DNA from 3 places in the Venatoribacter cucullus genome. Region 1 is predicted to be linked to each of the others. Evidence: predicted binding sites of a transcription regulator. Region 1 holds the regulator's gene; each other region holds the start of a gene.
The links. Region 1 encodes sigma-54, which starts transcription at its own class of promoters, with help from an activator protein. Its sites were predicted from a motif close to TGGCACNNNNNTTGCTNT; they were not measured.
Positions count from the first base shown of each region.

Region 1 (5,899 bases):
TGGGCAGCCAGCGGGTAATAAACGAGGTGATGTCACTTTCCATGGCCAGCACCTGGGGTTCATTCTGCAGAAAACCGATGATTTCCTGGTCGCGGCCGGTGAAGCGGCGTAACGCCGGGTCCCAGTAGGGGTTGGGCAGGTTGCGCACATCGAATACATAATCGGCATCAATCGGGACGCCGTGTTTGAAACCAAAAGACTCAAACAGAATGGCAATGTCGCTGCCGGATTTTCCCGCGACCCGCAGTTTAATCTGGCTGCGCAGCTCGTGTACCGACATGCTGGTGGTATCCAGTGTCAGGTCGGCCAGGTCGGCAATCGGGTGCAGCAGCTGTTTTTCCTGCCGGATGGCTTCGGCCAGAGATACGTCCGGGCCGGTGAGCGGGTGTTTGCGCCGGGTGGCGCTGAAGCGCTGCAGCAGCACTTCTTCGCTGGCATCCAGATACACCACATCGAGCTGGTATTCCTCACTGGGCAATTCGTGCAGGACATCGTCGATGCGGTCGAAAGCATGGGGCAGGTTGCGGGCATCAATGCTTACCGCCACCCGTGACAGTTTTTCTTCCCCTTCCGTCTGATGCACCAGTGCCGGCAGCAAGGCCACCGGCAGGTTGTCAATGCAATAGAAACCGAGGTCTTCCAACACGTGCAGGGCGCTGGATTTTCCTGAGCCGGAACGGCCGCTGATAATGACCAGACGCATATTGCTCCTTATGCCTGCTCAGGCTTCCGTGTGCAGTGCCCGTTGGTACAGGCGGCCGGCATCCGGTGCGTTACGCAACGCTTCCCGGTAGTCTGGCTCGGTGAAATTACGCGCCAGCATGGCCAGCACCTGCAGGTGCTCGTCGTTGGCTTCTTCCGGTACGAACAGGGCAAACACCAGGTCGACCGGCCGCCGGTCAACGGCGTCATAGTCAATGGCTTCGCTCAGGCGCAGCAGTACGCCAAAAGGATGCTGACACTGTGGCAGGCGGCAATGGGGAATGGCAATGCCCTCCCCGATGCCGGTGCTGCCCAGCCGTTCACGGCCCAGTAAGCGCTCGTAAATATCGTCGGCGGAACTGTCCGGTGTCAGGTCGGCGACAAAACCGGCCAGATATTCCAGTAACTTTTTCTTACTGGAAACCGGGGCGTCAAATAACGTACGTTCCGGGGTCAGAATATCCCCGATGCTGATGGCCATGGCTCAGTTGTGACCGTGCTGACGGTCCACCAGTTTTTCTTTGTGTTTTAACACCTGGCGGTCGAGTTTGTCGGTCATCTGGTCGATGGCGGCGTACATATCGTCATGTTCAGCGCTGGCGTGCAGGTCGGCACCGGCAACGTGGATGGTGGCTTCCGCAGTCATGCGTTCTTTCACTACGGTCAGGGTCACCTGGCCGTTGGTGATGTTGTCGAAATGACGGCTCAGGCGTGACATTTTTTCTTCCACATAGCTTTGCAGCGCTTCGGTAATTTCGATGTGGTGGCCGCTGAGGTTGATTTTCATATCCAGACTCCTTGGTTTTTATGCTGGTAAGTTAAAACAGTTTTAAATCAGTTGTTTGCGTTCGTTCGACGGCGGAATAAGCATGGCTTCACGGTACTTGGCAACGGTACGGCGTGCAACCTGAATCCCCTTGTCGGCCAGCAAGGCAGCCAGTTTGCTGTCACTTAATGGTTTGCGGGCATTTTCATCGGCAATCAGTTTTTTGATCATGGCACGGATGGCGGTGGAGGAACATTCGCCACCGCTGTCGGTACTGACGTGGCTGGAGAAAAAGTATTTCAGCTCGAAAATACCGCGCGGGGTGTGCATGTATTTTTGCGTGGTGACCCGCGAAATGGTTGATTCGTGCATGCCCACCGCTTCGGCAATATCGTGCAGTACCAGCGGTTTCATGGCTTCTTCACCCTGCTCGAAAAAGTCGATCTGGTATTCGACAATTTTGGTCGCCACTTTCAGCAGGGTTTCGTTGCGGCTTTGCAGGCTTTTGATAAACCAGCGCGCTTCCTGCAGGTTGTCGCGCAGAAAGGCGTTATCGGTGCTGTTGTCGGAGCGGCGGATAAGGGCGGCGTAATCGGCGTTGACGCGCAGCTTGGGGGCAATGTCGGGGTTCAGTTCCACCCGCCATTCGTCGCGGATATTACGCACGATCACATCGGGAATAACGTATTCGGCCTGTTCGGAACTGATCCCGGAGCCGGGCTTGGGGTTCAGCTCTTTGATTAACCGCAGCACGGCTTTCAGATCATCTTCGCGCAGTTTGGTTTTGCGCATCAGGGTCGGGTAGTCGCGGTTGCCCAGCAGCTCAATATGTTCGCTGATCACCAGCCGGGTTTCCGCCAGCCAGGGGGTGTCGGCCGGCATCTGGTGCAGTTGCAGCAGCAGGCATTCGCGCAGGTCGCGGCCAAATACCCCGGCCGGGTCAAATTGTTGCAGGCGGTGCAGCACGGCCATCACTTCGTCTTCTTCGACGTTCAGCTCCGGGTCCATGCTTTCCAGCACATCCTCAACCGTGGTGTGCAGGTAGCCGTCATCATCGACGCCGTCGATCAGCATCAGGGCGATATCGCGGTCGGTATCGGACATCGGGGTCAGGTTCAGCTGCCACAGCAGGTGGTCCTGCAGGCTGTCGGTGCTGGCGTGACGGGCGTCGTAGTCAAAGTCGTCGTCGATGGCGCCGCTGTTGCCGGAGGCCACGCCGGCGGTGGTCTGGTAGGTATCTTCCCACTGGCTGTCGACCGGCAGGTCATCCGGAATCTGTTCCTGTGACCATTGTTCGTCCAGTTCCGGGGTGTCAGCGCCATCGTCATGGTCGTGGCTGCTGACTTCGGTGCTGATGTCGGCGGTCGCCGGCAAGGATAAATCGTTGAGGCCGTCGTGTTCGTTTTCTTCCACTTCCAGCATGGGGTTGGAATCAAGCGCTTCCTGAATTTCCTGTTGCAGATCGAGGGTCGACAATTGCAGCAGGCGGATGGCTTGCTGTAATTGCGGGGTCATCGTGAGTTGCTGACCCATCTTTAACTGCAGGGAGGCTTTCATAGGGCTTCAGTATTCACTCAAAACGGCATTAATGTTGCATTATACGCCAAGGGCCCGGTCTGGCTATCCTTGACAAACCACGTCAGTTACTGGCTCACAGGCGGAAATCTTCTCCGAGATACTGTTTACGCACCTGTTCGTTGGCCAATACCTGCTCAGCGGTACCTTCGGCAATAATATGGCCGCCGCCGACGATATAGGCTTTTTCACAGATGGCCAGTGTTTCCCGCACATTGTGGTCAGTAATCAGTACGCCGATGCCGCGCGCTTTCAGCTGGCGGATAATATCCATGATGTCGGCAACGGAGATGGGGTCAACCCCGGCGAAAGGCTCATCGAGCAGAATAAAGGAGGGTTCGGCCGCCAGCGCGCGGGCAATTTCCACCCGCCGCCGTTCGCCACCGGACAGCGCCATGCCTTTGCTGTCACGGATATGCTGAATATGAAACTCATCCAGCAGGCTTTCCAGCTTGGCCTGTTTACCGGCTTTATCGAGGTCTTTGCGGGTTTCCAGAATGGCCATAATGTTATCGGCCACGCTCAGCTTGCGGAAAATAGAGGCTTCCTGCGGCAGGTAACCAATGCCTTTTTTGGCTCGTCCGTGCATGGGCAGGTGGCTAATGTCTTCATCGTCGATGCGCACACGGCCGTTATCCGCCTGCACCAGATTCACAATCATATAGAAACAGGTGGTTTTGCCGGCACCATTGGGGCCGAGCAGGCCGACAATCTGGCCGCTGTTCACCGACATGGAGACGTCTTTAACGATCTGGCGGTTGCCGTAGCTTTTTGCCAGCGATTCGGCGTGCAGGGTTTTCATGGCTGGGTCTCCGCCGGAACCGGTGCATCCGGAACGGTTACTGCCGGAGCGGGCGCTGTGGCCGGCTCAGCGGTTTTGGGCTGGAAGATCACTTTGATCCGGGCCGGTTTTTCCCCAGCGTCGGCTGGCTGGCCAGCGGAGATGACTTCGGTGTTCATATCGTAGCGGATACGCTCACCGGTAATTTCGTTGCTGTCCTGCCGCAGTACGGCATTGCCGATCAGGATGGCTTCCTGATTGGCGGCCAGATAGTCGATGCGTTGCGCGTGCGCATGGGTCAGCGGTGAGCCGGGGTTGATCTGCTGCTGATAACGGGCCGGCTGGCCTTCGGCGGTGGCTTTTTCCATCCGGCCTTCGGTGCTGACCACTGTCAGGCGGTCAGACTCAATACGCAGGGTGCCCTGCGTCAGGAGGACATCGCCCTGATAGATCACGACTCCGGCCTGACGGTCAATTTCGGCGCGGTCGGAAACAATCACCACTTCCTGGTTGAAGTCTTCCGGCAGTGCGGACGCCAGCGCCGGCAGCAGCAGGGCAGCGGCACAGAGTTTATTCAGATGCTTGCGGCACATAACGGGTGTTTACCTGATGATGAAGTTGCAGGGTGCGGTCAGCGACATTGAGGGTCATGCCGGTGGCTTCGGTCAGCGTGGCCGGATGACGGATCACCACCGGTGCATCGGTGGTGGCGGTCTGCTGCCCGGCATGGTAGTTCAGCCAGTCGGTATGGATGGTAATCGGGTCGTCAGCGGGCGTGTTGATGGAGCGGATTTCCACCTGCTCACGCAGGGTCAGACGCTCGTCCTGGTCCAGTGCTTCGCCGGTCAGGGCATCAATCTGCCACATTTTGCCGTCTTCAGCCGTGGTGATAATGCGCGGCCGGGTAAAGTGCGACACGGCAGACAGCGGAAAATGCTGCAGGGTGGCGGCGCGGAAGCTCTGCTCCAGCTGACCGGCCGCGTTGTACTGGCGCTGATACAGTTGGTCACCGTAATAGTCGGCCTCTTCATTTCCACTGACCACCGGGGTGGCTGTTACCGGCATTTCTTTTACCCGGTCGAGGTTCAGCAGGCCAATGCCGGCCAGCAGCGCCAGTGCCAGGACAACGTATTGCTTCCGCATCAGAGCACGCCCGCCCGCAGCAGATCGTGCATGGTCAGGACGCCGGCCGCCTGGTCGCCGTCTTTGACGACCAGGGCGTTGATCTTGTTGTCTTCCATAATTTTCAGGGCTTCAGCGGCCAGGGTGCCGGGACGGGTGGCTTTGCCACCGCGGGTCATCACATCGGCCATGGTGGCGGTGTGAATATCAACCCCCTGATCAATAGCCCGGCGCAGGTCGCCGTCGGTAAAAATACCCAGCAGCTGACCATCCTGTTGCACGGTGGTCATGCCCAGACCTTTGGAGGTTACCACCAACAGTGCCTGCGACAGTGTGGCTTCCGGCCCCACCACGGGAATGCCGGCACCAGTGTGCATAATGTCATCCACTTTCAGCAGCAGGCGCCGGCCCAGCGAACCGCCCGGATGGGAAAAGGCAAAGTCTTCGGCGGTAAAGCCGCGTGCTTCCAGTAAGGCTACGGCCAGTGCATCGCCCATCACCAGTGCACAGGTGGTGGAGGAGGTGGGAGCCAGATTAAGCGGGCAGGCTTCCTGTTCCACGCCGGTATCCAGGTGGGCGTCGGCCGCTTTTGCCAGGGTGGAAGCGGGGTTGCCGGTCATGCTGATCAGCGCCGTGCCCATGCGTTTCAGCAAGGGTAACAGGCTGGTCACTTCGCCGGTTTCGCCGGAGTTGGACAGGGCAATCACCACGTCGGTGGGCTGGATCATGCCCATATCGCCGTGGCTGGCTTCGCCCGGGTGCACAAAAAAAGCCGGGGTGCCGGTGCTGGCGAGGGTGGCCGCCAGTTTGCTGCCGATATGACCGGATTTGCCCATGCCGGTGACGACCACCCGGCCCTGGCACTGCAGGATCAGGCGGCAGGCGGTGTTGAAGGTACCGCTCAGGCGCTGTAACAGTTGGCCAACCGCCTGTTGTTCCAGCGTAATGGTGCG
Region 1 is NZ_CP046056.1:2,367,008-2,372,906, reverse strand. It holds gene rapZ (RNase adapter RapZ) at 1-703, opposite strand, end outside; gene GJQ55_RS11265 (PTS sugar transporter subunit IIA) at 722-1,183, opposite strand; gene hpf (ribosome hibernation-promoting factor, HPF/YfiA family) at 1,187-1,489, opposite strand; gene GJQ55_RS11255 (RNA polymerase factor sigma-54) at 1,532-3,025, opposite strand; gene lptB (LPS export ABC transporter ATP-binding protein) at 3,120-3,845, opposite strand; gene lptA (lipopolysaccharide transport periplasmic protein LptA) at 3,842-4,417, opposite strand; gene lptC (LPS export ABC transporter periplasmic protein LptC) at 4,395-4,967, opposite strand; gene GJQ55_RS11235 (KpsF/GutQ family sugar-phosphate isomerase) at 4,967-5,899, opposite strand, start outside.

Region 2 (5,899 bases), 1.3 Mb from region 1:
GAACTGCACCGCCAAGACCTGGATACCTTCCGTGCGTTTTTGCGCAGCTTATTAATGCACGGCGCCGTAGGAACGGCACTGGGGGGCGTCTGCACTATGGTGGGCGAACCCCAGAACCTGCTGATTGCCAAAGTGGCCGGCTGGGATTTTGCGACCTTTTTCCACCTGATGAAGCCGGTATCCATGCCGGTGCTGGCCGCCGGTTTATTAACCTGCGTACTGCTGGAAAAACTGCGCTGGTTTGGTTATGGCGCCAAACTGCCGAAGCCGGTACTGGCGGTACTGAAAGAATTTGCCGATGCTGAAAAAGCCCGCCGCAACAAACCACAACAGATGGCTTTGGTTATTCAGATGCTGGCTGCCGTTATTCTGATTTTCGGGCTGGCGTTTCATATTGCCGAGGTCGGCCTGATCGGCCTGCTGGTGATTATTCTGATTGCCGCCATGAACGGTGTTACCGACGAACACCAGATTGGCAAAGCCTTTACTGAAGCCCTGCCCTTTACCGCCTTACTGGTGGTGTTCTTTGCGGTGGTGGCGGTAATTCATCAGCAACATCTGTTCAGTCCGGTTATCAACTGGGTGCTGAGCTTGCCGACCGAACAACAACCCGGCATGTTTTTTATTGCCAACGGGGTGTTATCGATGATCAGCGACAACGTCTTTGTGGCCACGGTGTATATCTCTGAAATTCAGCAGTCACTGGCTGCCGGCGACATCAGCCGCGAACATTTTGACCGTCTGGCCATTGCCATTAATACCGGCACCAACCTGCCCAGCGTCGCCACCCCCAATGGCCAGGCCGCCTTTCTGTTTCTGCTTACCTCGGCCATTGCCCCATTGGTGCGGTTGTCTTATGGCCGCATGGTGATCATGGCGCTGCCTTACACCCTGGTATTGAGCATGACCGGACTGCTCAGTGTTATTTATTTATTGTAATAAAACGTCTCAGCACACAGGGCCGTGGCACATCCCTGCCATGGCCCTGTGTGCAGATTCCTGAGCCCGGATTCCAGACCGCAGACAGAATTCAGCTGCTTTAAACCGACAGAGTCAGGGCATAAAAACAGGGGCATAAAAAAGGGCGCTTGCGCGCCCGAAACTCACCCGTTACAGGTGAGACGGAGAGTGGTTACTGGCAGCTGCCGCAACAGTTTGAAGACGTGGCTTTGGGTGGCACAAATAAGAAGTAATTTTCGAGCGTAATATGCTGCATCAGATCATCCACAAAGGTCTGCAGCCCCAGATACAAGGCTTTCCAGCTGTTACAGGCACCCGCCGGCAGCGTAATGTCGTTGGTCAGCTGACGCAGCTGCTCAACCGCCTGCAGATGTTCTTCATGCTCATCCTGCATCACGTTAATGGGGCCGTTCGGGTAAATACCACCGCCCAGCATCGGAAACAGAATCTGCTCTTCTTTGAGCATGTGGCTGGCCAGTTCATGGCTGATATTGCGCAGCAGATCCGCCAGACCCAGGGGGCAACCAGGCGCATTGGCATGCACCCGCTCCACTTTGGCGGCCAGGAAAATCAGCTCCGGCAGTTGTTCGCGGTGGCGGGCATGGTAACGCTCCAGAATATGGCTGATCAGCCGGGTGGTGGGTTCTTTGCTCCAGTCCACCGGCTCGGCATCGCTGGCCATGCTGAGCAGCTGATCGACAACGTCGTGACTGGGCAGACCTTTACCCGCCAGAGCAGTGCCCAGAGTGGTGGTGCCATCGCAACAGAAGTTGAGTTTAAGGTTTCGCAGCAGCGCCGATGCGCCCGGAATCGTGGTAGCAATGTCACTTAAAGAACGGTCCAGTAATTCCATAAAGGCTCCTGACAGGAATGGTAAACAGAAATAATCAACAAGACGTCTCTTTGTTCAGCAAAAGCCGGGCCAGTTTGCAGCCCTTACCCACTGTGGGTTCCTGACACAGATGGGTATAAAGAACACTGATTTTTATTGTAGAATTCACCACCCTGGTTTTTATGACCCAACCTGCGAGAAACGCCATGTCCGGACCTGAGCTGCTGCAAGATCTTATTACCGACATGCCGGCGGCCGAGCGGTTTGAGCGTATTGTTACGGGCCTGCATGAGCGTTTTGAATGTGGCGCCGTGGTACTGCTGCGACTGCAACGTGAACACCTGCATCCGGTCGCCATTCGTGGCCTGGTCGCTGAAGCCCACGGACGTAAATTCGGGCTGGCTCAGCATCCGCGCCTGTCGGCCATTATGACCAGCGTACAAGCCCTGCGCTTTCCGGCCGACAGCCCGCTGCCCGACCCTTACGACGGCCTGCTGGCCAGTCAGCCCGGCGCACCCTTGCCGGTGCATGACTGCATGGGGATCAGCCTGTGGCTGAACGGCGAACGCTGGGGTGCGCTGACGCTCGATTCCCTTACTCCCGGCACCTTCGATGGCGAAAAACTGCAACAACTGGAAAGCTGCCGTCCGCAGCTGGAAGCGGCCATCCGCATCAGCATGCTGGAGGAAGAAATCCGCAGCCTGCGCCGTGGCCGCCTCAGTGCCAGCCCGGAAATCAGCGCCGGGCCGGATAACAACAGCGACATCATTGGCCACAGTGACGCCATCCGGCAGATCCGCAAAGAACTGGATGTGGTGGCAGCATCCGATTTACCGGTACTGCTGCTGGGTGAAACCGGTGTTGGTAAGGAAGTGTTCGCCAACTATCTGCACCGCCAGTCGCCGCGTGCCAGCCGGCCGATGATTTATGTGAACTGCGCCGCACTGCCGGAAAACCTGGCTGAAAGTGAATTATTCGGGCACCTGAAAGGCGCTTTTTCCGGCGCCACCAGCGACCGCCCCGGCCGCTTTGAAAGCGCCGATCAGGGCACTATTTTTCTCGATGAAGTGGGTGAATTACCGCTGCCTGTGCAGGCCAAACTGTTGCGCGTGCTGCAGAACGGTGAAGTACAACGGCTGGGCAGTGACCAACCGAAACGGGTGGATGTGCGGGTGATTGCCGCCACCAACCGCAATCTGAAAGAACAGATTACCGAAGGCGCCTTCCGTGCCGATCTGTACCATCGTTTGTCGGTCTACCCGATTCCGATTCCGCCCCTGCGCGAGCGGGATAAAGACATTCCCCTGCTGGCCGGCCACTTTCTGGAACTGAACCGCGCCCGGCTGGGGTTGCGCAGCCTGCGCCTGTCACCCGATGCTGAAGCCGCACTGCTGGCGTATCCCTGGCCGGGCAATATCCGCGAGCTGGAGCACGTTATCAGCCGTGCCGCCATCAAGGCACTGAGCCGTGGCGCCCAGCGCCACGACATTATTACCCTCGACAGCCGGTTACTGGATCTGGATGTGCCGGATAACGGCGAGGCTGGCCTGAACGAAGAAAACCGTCAGGACCGTGGCTTATTGCAGACGGTACAGGGAATGCCGATGAAAGAGGCGGTAAAAACCTTTCAGCGCGCCCTGATTGTGCGTGAAGTACAGCAACAGAACGGCAGCTGGAGCGCCACCGCCCGCGCTTTTGGCTTAGACCCCAGCAATCTGCATAAACTGGCGCAGAAGCTGGGCCTGAAACACTGACTCAGCGTTGGCCGCTGCAATCCGGGCAATCGGCGCGGCGGCTGATTTTCCATTCACGGAATTGCGTACTGCGGGCATCAAAGGTGAGTAAGCGCCCGCACAAACTATTGCCCGCAGGGGCCAGTAATTTCAGGGCTTCCACCGCCTGCAAGGTACCGATTACGCCCACCAAGGGCGACAGCACGCCGCTTTCGCTGCAATTCAGCTGCCCGGCCTGCACCTGCGGGTATAAACAACGGTAACAGGGGCTGTCTGGCCGGCGCGGATCAAACAGCGTAACCTGGCCATCCATGGCCACCGCCGCCCCGCTGACCCAGGGGGTTTTATGCTGCAACGCCGCCCGATTCAGGGCATAGCGCACCTCCGGGTTATCGCTGCAATCCAGCACCAGATCGACCCCCGGCAAGGCCTGCAACAACCAGCCCTCATCGGCGCGGCGCTGTTCCGCAATCACCTGCACATCGGCATTCAGACTGGCGACCAACAAGCGCGCCGATTCCACCTTGGGCAAGCCCACCCGCTGCGGGGTATGAATAATCTGCCGCGGCAGATTGCTACTTTCCACCACATCGTCGTCCACCAGCGTCAGCGTACCAACACCGCTGGCGGCCAGATACGGCAGCGCAGCCGCACCCAGCCCGCCCAGGCCGATGATCAGCACATGGCTGTGGCACAGGTTCAGCTGACCATCGAGGTCCAGATCAGGCAGAAAAATATGGCGACTGTAGCGCAGTAACTGCTCATCGTTCATAACGACGGATTACCTTAATAACGGACCGAACAGCTGTACGCTGACGGTTTCACCGGCACTGACCCGGCCGCGTTCAGCTTCCAGCACGGTATAGCCATCGGCTTCGGCAAAACCACGCAATAAACCCGAGCCCTGATTACCAGAGGGTTCGGCCTGCAACTGGCCGTTTTGTACGCTTAAACGACTGCGCTGAAAGTCCTGCCGGCCCGGTTGCTTGCGAAAACCAGTGGCTGCCACAGCCGGTAAGGATAACGGCGCTTCTGCACGCTCACCGGTTAAACGCCGTAATACCGGCTGGGCCAGCTGATCCAGCGTGACCAGTGCGGATACCGGATTACCCGGCAAACCAAAAAACCAGCAATTCTGCAGACGACCAAAAGCAAAAGGCTTGCCCGGTTTCATCGCCACTTTCCAGAAATTCACCTGCCCCAGTTCGTCAATCACCTGTTTGGTGAAATCAGCATCGCCGACCGACACCCCGGCACTGGTAATCAATACATCGGCCTGGGCAGCGGCTTCACCTAAGGCCGTGCGGATAGCGGCCAGATCATCCGGCAGCCACTCAAAGCGGATAATCTCCACCGGCAACCGTTCCAGCATGGCGCGCAGGGCAAAGCGGTTGCTGTCGTAAATCTGTTCGGCGCGGCGTGGCTGCCCCGGCTGGCATAATTCATCGCCGCTGGAAAATAACGCCACTTTTAAGCGGCGATACACGCTGATTTCAGCCAGGCCAACGCTGGCGAGCAACCCAATGTGCAGCGGCGTTAAGCGCTGCCCCCGGGCCAGTAATAATTCACCGCTGCGGATGTCTTCGCCGGCGTAACGCACATTGACACCAATATTGACCGGTTCAGAGCTGCGAATGGTATCGCCGTTGCGTTCAATCACTTCCTGCATCAGCACCGTATCGGCACCGGCGGGTAATTCCGCACCGGTCATAATGCGCACCGCCTGCCCCGCCGCCAGTGTGCCGGCAAAAGGATGCCCGGCCTGCGCGGTACCCATTACCGTTAAACCAGCGCCCGTCAATAATTCCGCATCGGCGGCACGCAGGGCATAACCGTCCATGGCGGAATTATCGAACGCCGGTACGGTCATCGGCGACACAATATCTACAGCCAGAATACGACCATCGAGTTGCGCCAACGGCAGCGTTTCGGTATTCAGCGTGGCAGTGCCAACGTCATCCAGCATGCGGGCAATGGCATCGGCAACCGACTGCAATGCACTCACGCCTTGCCCTCACTTTGCTGGTTGACCATCCACACTGCCGCTTCCACGCGGGAGCGCAAACCCAGTTTTTTCAGCAGATGTTTAACATGCACTTTGACCGTGCCATCGGAAATATCCAGCTCGCGGGCAATCACTTTATTGCTCATGCCTTTGGCGATGCACTGCAGAATTTCCACTTCACGGCCGGTTAAAGAATCCAGCTCGGACGCTGGTCGTACCGCCGGGCGCCGGATGGCTGCCGCCAATACCTGAGTAACGGCTTCGCTGAGCACCATTTTGCCGCTCAGGGCCAGTTTAATCTGTTCCAGTAACTGATCCGGGTCGGTGTCTTTTAACAGATAACCATCGGCGCCCTGGCTGATGGCGGCC
Region 2 is NZ_CP046056.1:1,092,970-1,098,868, reverse strand. It holds gene nhaB (sodium/proton antiporter NhaB) at 1-939, shown strand, start outside; gene ytfE (iron-sulfur cluster repair protein YtfE) at 1,133-1,813, opposite strand; gene norR (nitric oxide reductase transcriptional regulator NorR) at 1,999-3,546, shown strand; gene GJQ55_RS05260 (HesA/MoeB/ThiF family protein) at 3,548-4,297, opposite strand; gene moeA (molybdopterin molybdotransferase MoeA) at 4,307-5,530, opposite strand; gene narL (two-component system response regulator NarL) at 5,527-5,899, opposite strand, start outside.
Region 2: ytfE (iron-sulfur cluster repair protein YtfE) is a predicted target of sigma-54. The motif match lies at 1,868-1,885, and genes of this name have one in related genera.

Region 3 (5,899 bases), 550 kb from region 1:
CCTGCAGGTTGTGCGGCCAGGCCACGGTGCCATCCTGATCGCCCTGAACAATATTCACCACCAGCTCCAGCGGCGGCTGCGCTTCAATAAAGGGCACCCAATGGCGCAGCGCGCGCACCCAGCGCAGGTTCAGAAAACGCGGCTGCAACGGATCATGGCGGGCAATAAAGTCCAGAAAGACCGTATCGGAAGAATTAGGGTGAAAGGTACGCTTCAGCTGACGCAAAAATGGCCCCAACAACGGCTGCAGCATTTTTACCTGCTGCCAGCGCCACGGCCGGACCAGTGGCGATAACAGGTTGATGCTGGTGAAAGGCGACTGCGCCGGTTGCAACTGGCGCTTAAGCACATAGTTCACAATGATGGCGCCACCGGTGCTCTGACCGAACACATGCAGGGGCGCCGGTAAAAACTGCTGGGCCCGTTGCACCAGGACACTGAAAATCTCGTCATACTCCTGAAAACTGCCAATGGCCGCCGGCTCACCGCCGGATAAACCATGGCCGGGCAAATCCACAATCAGCACCTGTAACTGCTGCTGCAGACAAAAACGGATTAACGATCCATAAATACCGGTATGGTCGTAATAGCCATGCACCAGAATGGCAGTGCCGCGCACCTGCGCCGGCGCCCAGCTCTGTACCGCCAGCTGATAGCCGGCACAGGACAGCCGGCCGGCGTAATGGACAGAGGCTTCACTGAAGCGCAGCCGGTAAAAATCACAATAGGGTTGCAGTGCCCGGCCCGCCTTGGGCAGATGTTGCCAGTCGAATTCCGGCAATGCCTGCAGCAGATCCGTTTTGTTCCAGTCCAGCATGATGATGTCTCCGCGAAGGCCGCTATGGTACCAGCGCCGCCGCCCTCGCGCACAAACAGCAGGCATAAAAAAAGGGCCCCGCAGGGCCCTTTTACAGCGTAACCGTCAGATTACAGGCTGTAGTACATGTCGTATTCAACCGGGTGAGTGGTGTGCTCAACACGGTAAACGTCCTGCATCTTCATCTTGATGTAGGCATCGATCATGTCTTTGCTGAACACGCCGCCTTCGGTCAGGAAAGTGTGGTTAGCTTGCAGGCTGGCCAGTGCTTCGCGCAGCGAACCACACACCTGTGGAATCGCCAGAGCTTCTTCCGCCGGCAGATCATACAGGTCTTTGTCAGCGGCATCGCCTGGGTGCATTTTCTTCTTCACGCCGTCCAGACCAGCCATCAGCAGCGCAGCGAATGCCAGGTAAGGGTTCGCCATCGGGTCCGGGAAGCGGGCTTCGATGCGCTTGCCTTTCGGAGACGCTACGTACGGAATACGGATAGAAGCAGAACGGTTGCGGGCAGAGTAAGCCAGCATAACCGGTGCTTCAAAGCCCGGAATCAGACGCTTGTAAGAGTTGGTGGACGGGTTGGTGAAGGCATTCAGTGACTTGGCGTGGTGAATGATACCGCCGATGAAGTACAGGGCAGTTTCAGACAGACCCGCGTAGCCGTCACCGGCAAACTGGTTCACACCGTCTTTCCAGTAAGACATGTGCACGTGCATACCGGAACCGTTGTCGCCAACGATTGGCTTCGGCATGAAAGTAACGGTTTTGCCGTATGCGTTAGCCACGTTGTGGACAACGTACTTCAGCATCTGCACTTCGTCCGCTTTCTTAACCAGGGTGTTGAAACGCACGCCGATTTCGTTCTGACCGGCGTTGGCCACTTCGTGGTGGTGAACTTCTACGTCCAGACCAATGGCTTCCAGGGTGTTACACATGGCCGCACGGATATCGTGGTGGCTGTCAACCGGAGGCACCGGGAAGTAACCGCCTTTCACGCGCGGACGGTGGCCCATGTTGCCGCCTTCCATCACCGTTTCAGTGTTCCAGGCTGCTTCAGACGAGTTGATTTTGCAGAAGGAACCGGACATATCCGAGCCCCAGCGCACGTCGTCAAACATGAAGAATTCCGGCTCCGGACCAAAGAATGCGGTGTCACCCAGACCAGTAGACTTCAGGTACTCTTCAGCGCGACGGGCCACGGAACGCGGATCACGGTCGTAACCCTGCATGGTGGACGGTTCGATGATGTCGCAGCGCAGCACCAGGGTGGCGTCTTCAGTGAAGGGGTCCATGAAGCTGGTAGAGTCATCCGGCATCAGGATCATGTCGGACGCTTCAATGCCCTTCCAGCCGGAAATAGAAGAACCGTCGAACATCTGGCCGGTTTCGAAGAAGTCTTCGTTTACATAACGGGACGGAATGGTGACGTGCTGCTCTTTACCTTTGAAATCGGTGAAACGCAGGTCAACCCACTTCACGTCGTTTTCTTTGATCAGATTCAGAGTTTTCTCTGACATTGTCTTTCTCCAGATGCTGGTTCAACTTGTTTCGGGAAGGCCCCGGCTTGCCATGCTCAGAGAGGAGCAAACTGCGTGCCACGTTGCCAATGCAGCCGGATCGCACAGAATCGGGGCTGCGGCGGCGGCTACGCATTTTTTATGCACCATCTTGAATCACAACCTGAACCAATAGCACCATTTGGGGGCGTTTCAGTCTGTTGGGGATGCCGGCTTGTGCAAACCCGCCCATTATAGGTTCACTGCCGCCCGGGGTACATGGTCAGCGGCACAAAAAGAGCGCCGGCCGGTCAGGCAGGAATTCCCGCCAATTCGGGCAAAAAACCACCACGGTGATGCAATTTCCTGTCACGCCAGAGGCCCCTTTCGGGTATAATCGCCCACCATTTTTGTACAAACCTTCACCAAGGCCCTTCCTGTGATCGAAAACCTCAGAAACATCGCCATCATCGCCCACGTTGACCACGGTAAAACCACCCTGGTCGACAAACTGCTGGAGCAGTCCGGTACCCTGGACCGCCGCGAAGGCGATCGCTCCATGGACTCTAACGACCAGGAAAAAGAGCGTGGTATTACCATTCTGGCGAAGAACACCGCCATTCAGTGGAATGATTACCGCATCAACATCGTGGACACCCCCGGACACGCCGACTTCGGCGGCGAAGTAGAACGGGTAATGTCGATGGTGGACTCCGTGTGTCTGCTGGTCGACGCGCAGGACGGCCCAATGCCACAAACCCGTTTCGTCACCCAGAAAGCCTTCGAGCGCGGCCTGCGTCCGATCGTGGTCATCAACAAAGTTGACCGTCCGGGTGCACGTCCGGATTGGGTTCTGGATGAAATCTTCGACCTGTTCGACCGCCTCGGCGCCACTGAAGAACAGCTGGATTTCCCGGTTATCTATGCGTCCGGCCTGAACGGTATTGCCGGCCTGTCACCGGATGAACTGGCCAGCGACATGACCCCGCTGCTGCAGATGATTGTCGACCACGTACCGCCACCGCCGGTGAACGTTGACGGCCCGTTCCAGATGCAGATTTCGGCGCTGGATTACGACAGCTATGTGGGTGTTATCGGTGTTGGCCGCATTACCCGCGGTAAGCTGAAGCCTGGTACTGACGTACAGATCATCGATATCAAAGGCAAAACCCGTAAAGGCCGGATTCTGGAAGTAAAAGGTTTCCACGGCTTCAACCGCATTGTGACCACCGAAGCCAGCGCTGGCGACATCGTCTGTATTTCCGGTATCGACGGCCTGGGCATCTCCGACACACTGTGTGACCCGTCTGCCGTTGAAGCTCTGCCGCCACTGAGCGTGGATGAGCCGACCGTAAGCATGACGTTCCAGGTCAACGATTCACCCTTTGCCGGTAAAGAAGGTAAGTTCGTGACCAGCCGCAACATCAAAGAGCGTCTGGAAAAAGAACTAATCCACAACGTCGCCCTGCGTGTGGAAGACGGCGACAGTCCGGAAAAATTCAAAGTATCCGGCCGTGGCGAGCTGCATCTGTCGGTACTGATCGAAACCATGCGTCGTGAAGGTTTCGAAATGGGCATTTCCAAGCCGCAGGTGGTGGTGAAAGAAATCGACGGCGTGCTGCAAGAACCCTACGAGCAGGTTGTGATTGATATCGAAGAAGAGCACCAGGGCTCCATCATGGAAGAGATGGGTAACCGTCGTGCCGAAATGACCAACATGGTGCCGGATGGCAAAGGCCGTGTACGTCTGGAATTTATCGCTCCGGCCCGCGGCCTGATCGGTTTCCGTGGTCTGTTCCTGACCCTGACCTCAGGTTCCGGCATCCTCACCAACATCTTTGATCACTACGGTCCGGTTCAGTCCAGCCTGACCTCTACCCGTCACAACGGTGTACTGGTGTCCATGGTAGGCGGTAAGGCATTGGGTTATGCCCTGTACACCCTGCAGGAGCGCGGTCGTTTGTTCATCGGCCCGCAAACCGAAGTGTACGAAGGCATGATTATTGGTCTGCACAGCCGCGACAATGACCTGGTGGTAAACCCGACCAAGGCCAAGCAGCTGACCAACGTGCGTGCTTCCGGCACCGACGAAGCCATTGTACTGACCCCGCCGGTACGCCACACCCTGGAACAGGCACTGGAATTTATCGAAGACGACGAGCTGGTGGAAGTAACCCCCATCAGCATCCGTCTGCGGAAAAAACTGCTGACTGAAAACGAACGTAAGCGCGCCAAAAAGAACTGACACACCGATAGGCAACCGGCCGCTCTGGCCGGTTGACGGCGGGCAAACAAGGCACACATACTGCTTTGCACTTGCCCGGTCCGGGCACCTGCAGACCAGCGGTCATGAGGTGTTATGCGTGTAGTGCTGTTGTTATCTTTCCTGTTGCTGAGCGGTGCCTGGCTGCCGCTCAGCGCAGCGACCGTTGTGCAGATAGGCTGCAGCCTGTCGATTCCCCCCTACGTTATTCCGCATAACAATCGCGGCATTATGCTCGATCTGCTGCGCCGTTCACTGGCCAACGCCGGTCTGACCCTGCAACTGGAATACAACAGCAACCACAGCAATGCCGATGGTTTTAATCAGGGCCGGCTCGACGGTCTCTGTGTTACCAACCAGCAAGCCACCCCCAGCGCTTTCTTTGCCAGCCTGCCATTGGTCAGCTTTCAGAATGTCGCCATCAGTCTGGAGGAGCGCAGCCTGCCACTGAGCACCATCAGCGACCTGCGTCATTACCGGGTACAGGGCTTCAGCCTGGCCCGGCAACTGTTGCCGGCCGAATTCTCTACGGCCGTCAGTGCCGCGCCGCTGTATCTGGAGCAAGGAGATCAGATTGAGCAGGTGCGCGCCCTGTTTGCCGGCGAGGCCGATGTGATTGTGATGGAAAAAACCGTGTTCCGGTATTTTCTCAGCCAGCTGCGCCGGCAGAATCCGACCGCAGCCGCGGCCAGCAAGCCCTATCGCTACGCTGAATTATTCCCTCATACCGACTATTACCCGGCCTTCCGCACCGCCACCCTGCGTGACCAGTTTGATCAGGGCTTTCAGCAGCTGCGCGCCAGTGGCGAAGAGCAGCGCATTATCCAAAGCTACGAACAACTGCTGGCGGATTACCTGTTCCGCTGACAGCCGGCCAAACCGCAGCCATAAAAAAACCCGGCACAGGCCGGGTTTTTTTTATTACCACTCAGGCTTACAGATCCGCCAGAGTTTGCAGCGGGTAGTTCGCCGGGAACGGCTTGCGTGCCACTCCGGTATCAACCGCAGCCTGAGCGACCGCTGAAGATACTGCGCCCAGCAGACGGGTATCAACAGCCTTAGGAATGATGTACTCACGACCGAACTCCAGTGACTCCAGACCGTAAGCATCCAGAACTTCCTGAGTAACCGGCTCTTTCGCCAGGCCAGCCAGCGCTTTGGCGGCGGCCAGTTTCATTTCTTCGTTGATGCGACGGGCGCGAACGTCCAGAGCACCACGGAAAATGAACGGGAAGCCCAGTACGTTGTTTACCTGGTTCGGGTAATCAGAACGGCCGGTCGCCATGATGGCATCCGGACGCACTTCCTTAACGATTTCCGGCA
Region 3 is NZ_CP046056.1:94,043-99,941, reverse strand. It holds gene GJQ55_RS00435 (alpha/beta hydrolase) at 1-817, opposite strand, end outside; gene glnA (glutamate--ammonia ligase) at 928-2,334, opposite strand; gene typA (translational GTPase TypA) at 2,753-4,558, shown strand; gene GJQ55_RS00420 (substrate-binding periplasmic protein) at 4,673-5,443, shown strand; gene GJQ55_RS00415 (malic enzyme-like NAD(P)-binding protein) at 5,511-5,899, opposite strand, start outside.
Region 3: glnA (glutamate--ammonia ligase) is a predicted target of sigma-54. The motif match lies at 2,398-2,415, and genes of this name have one in related genera.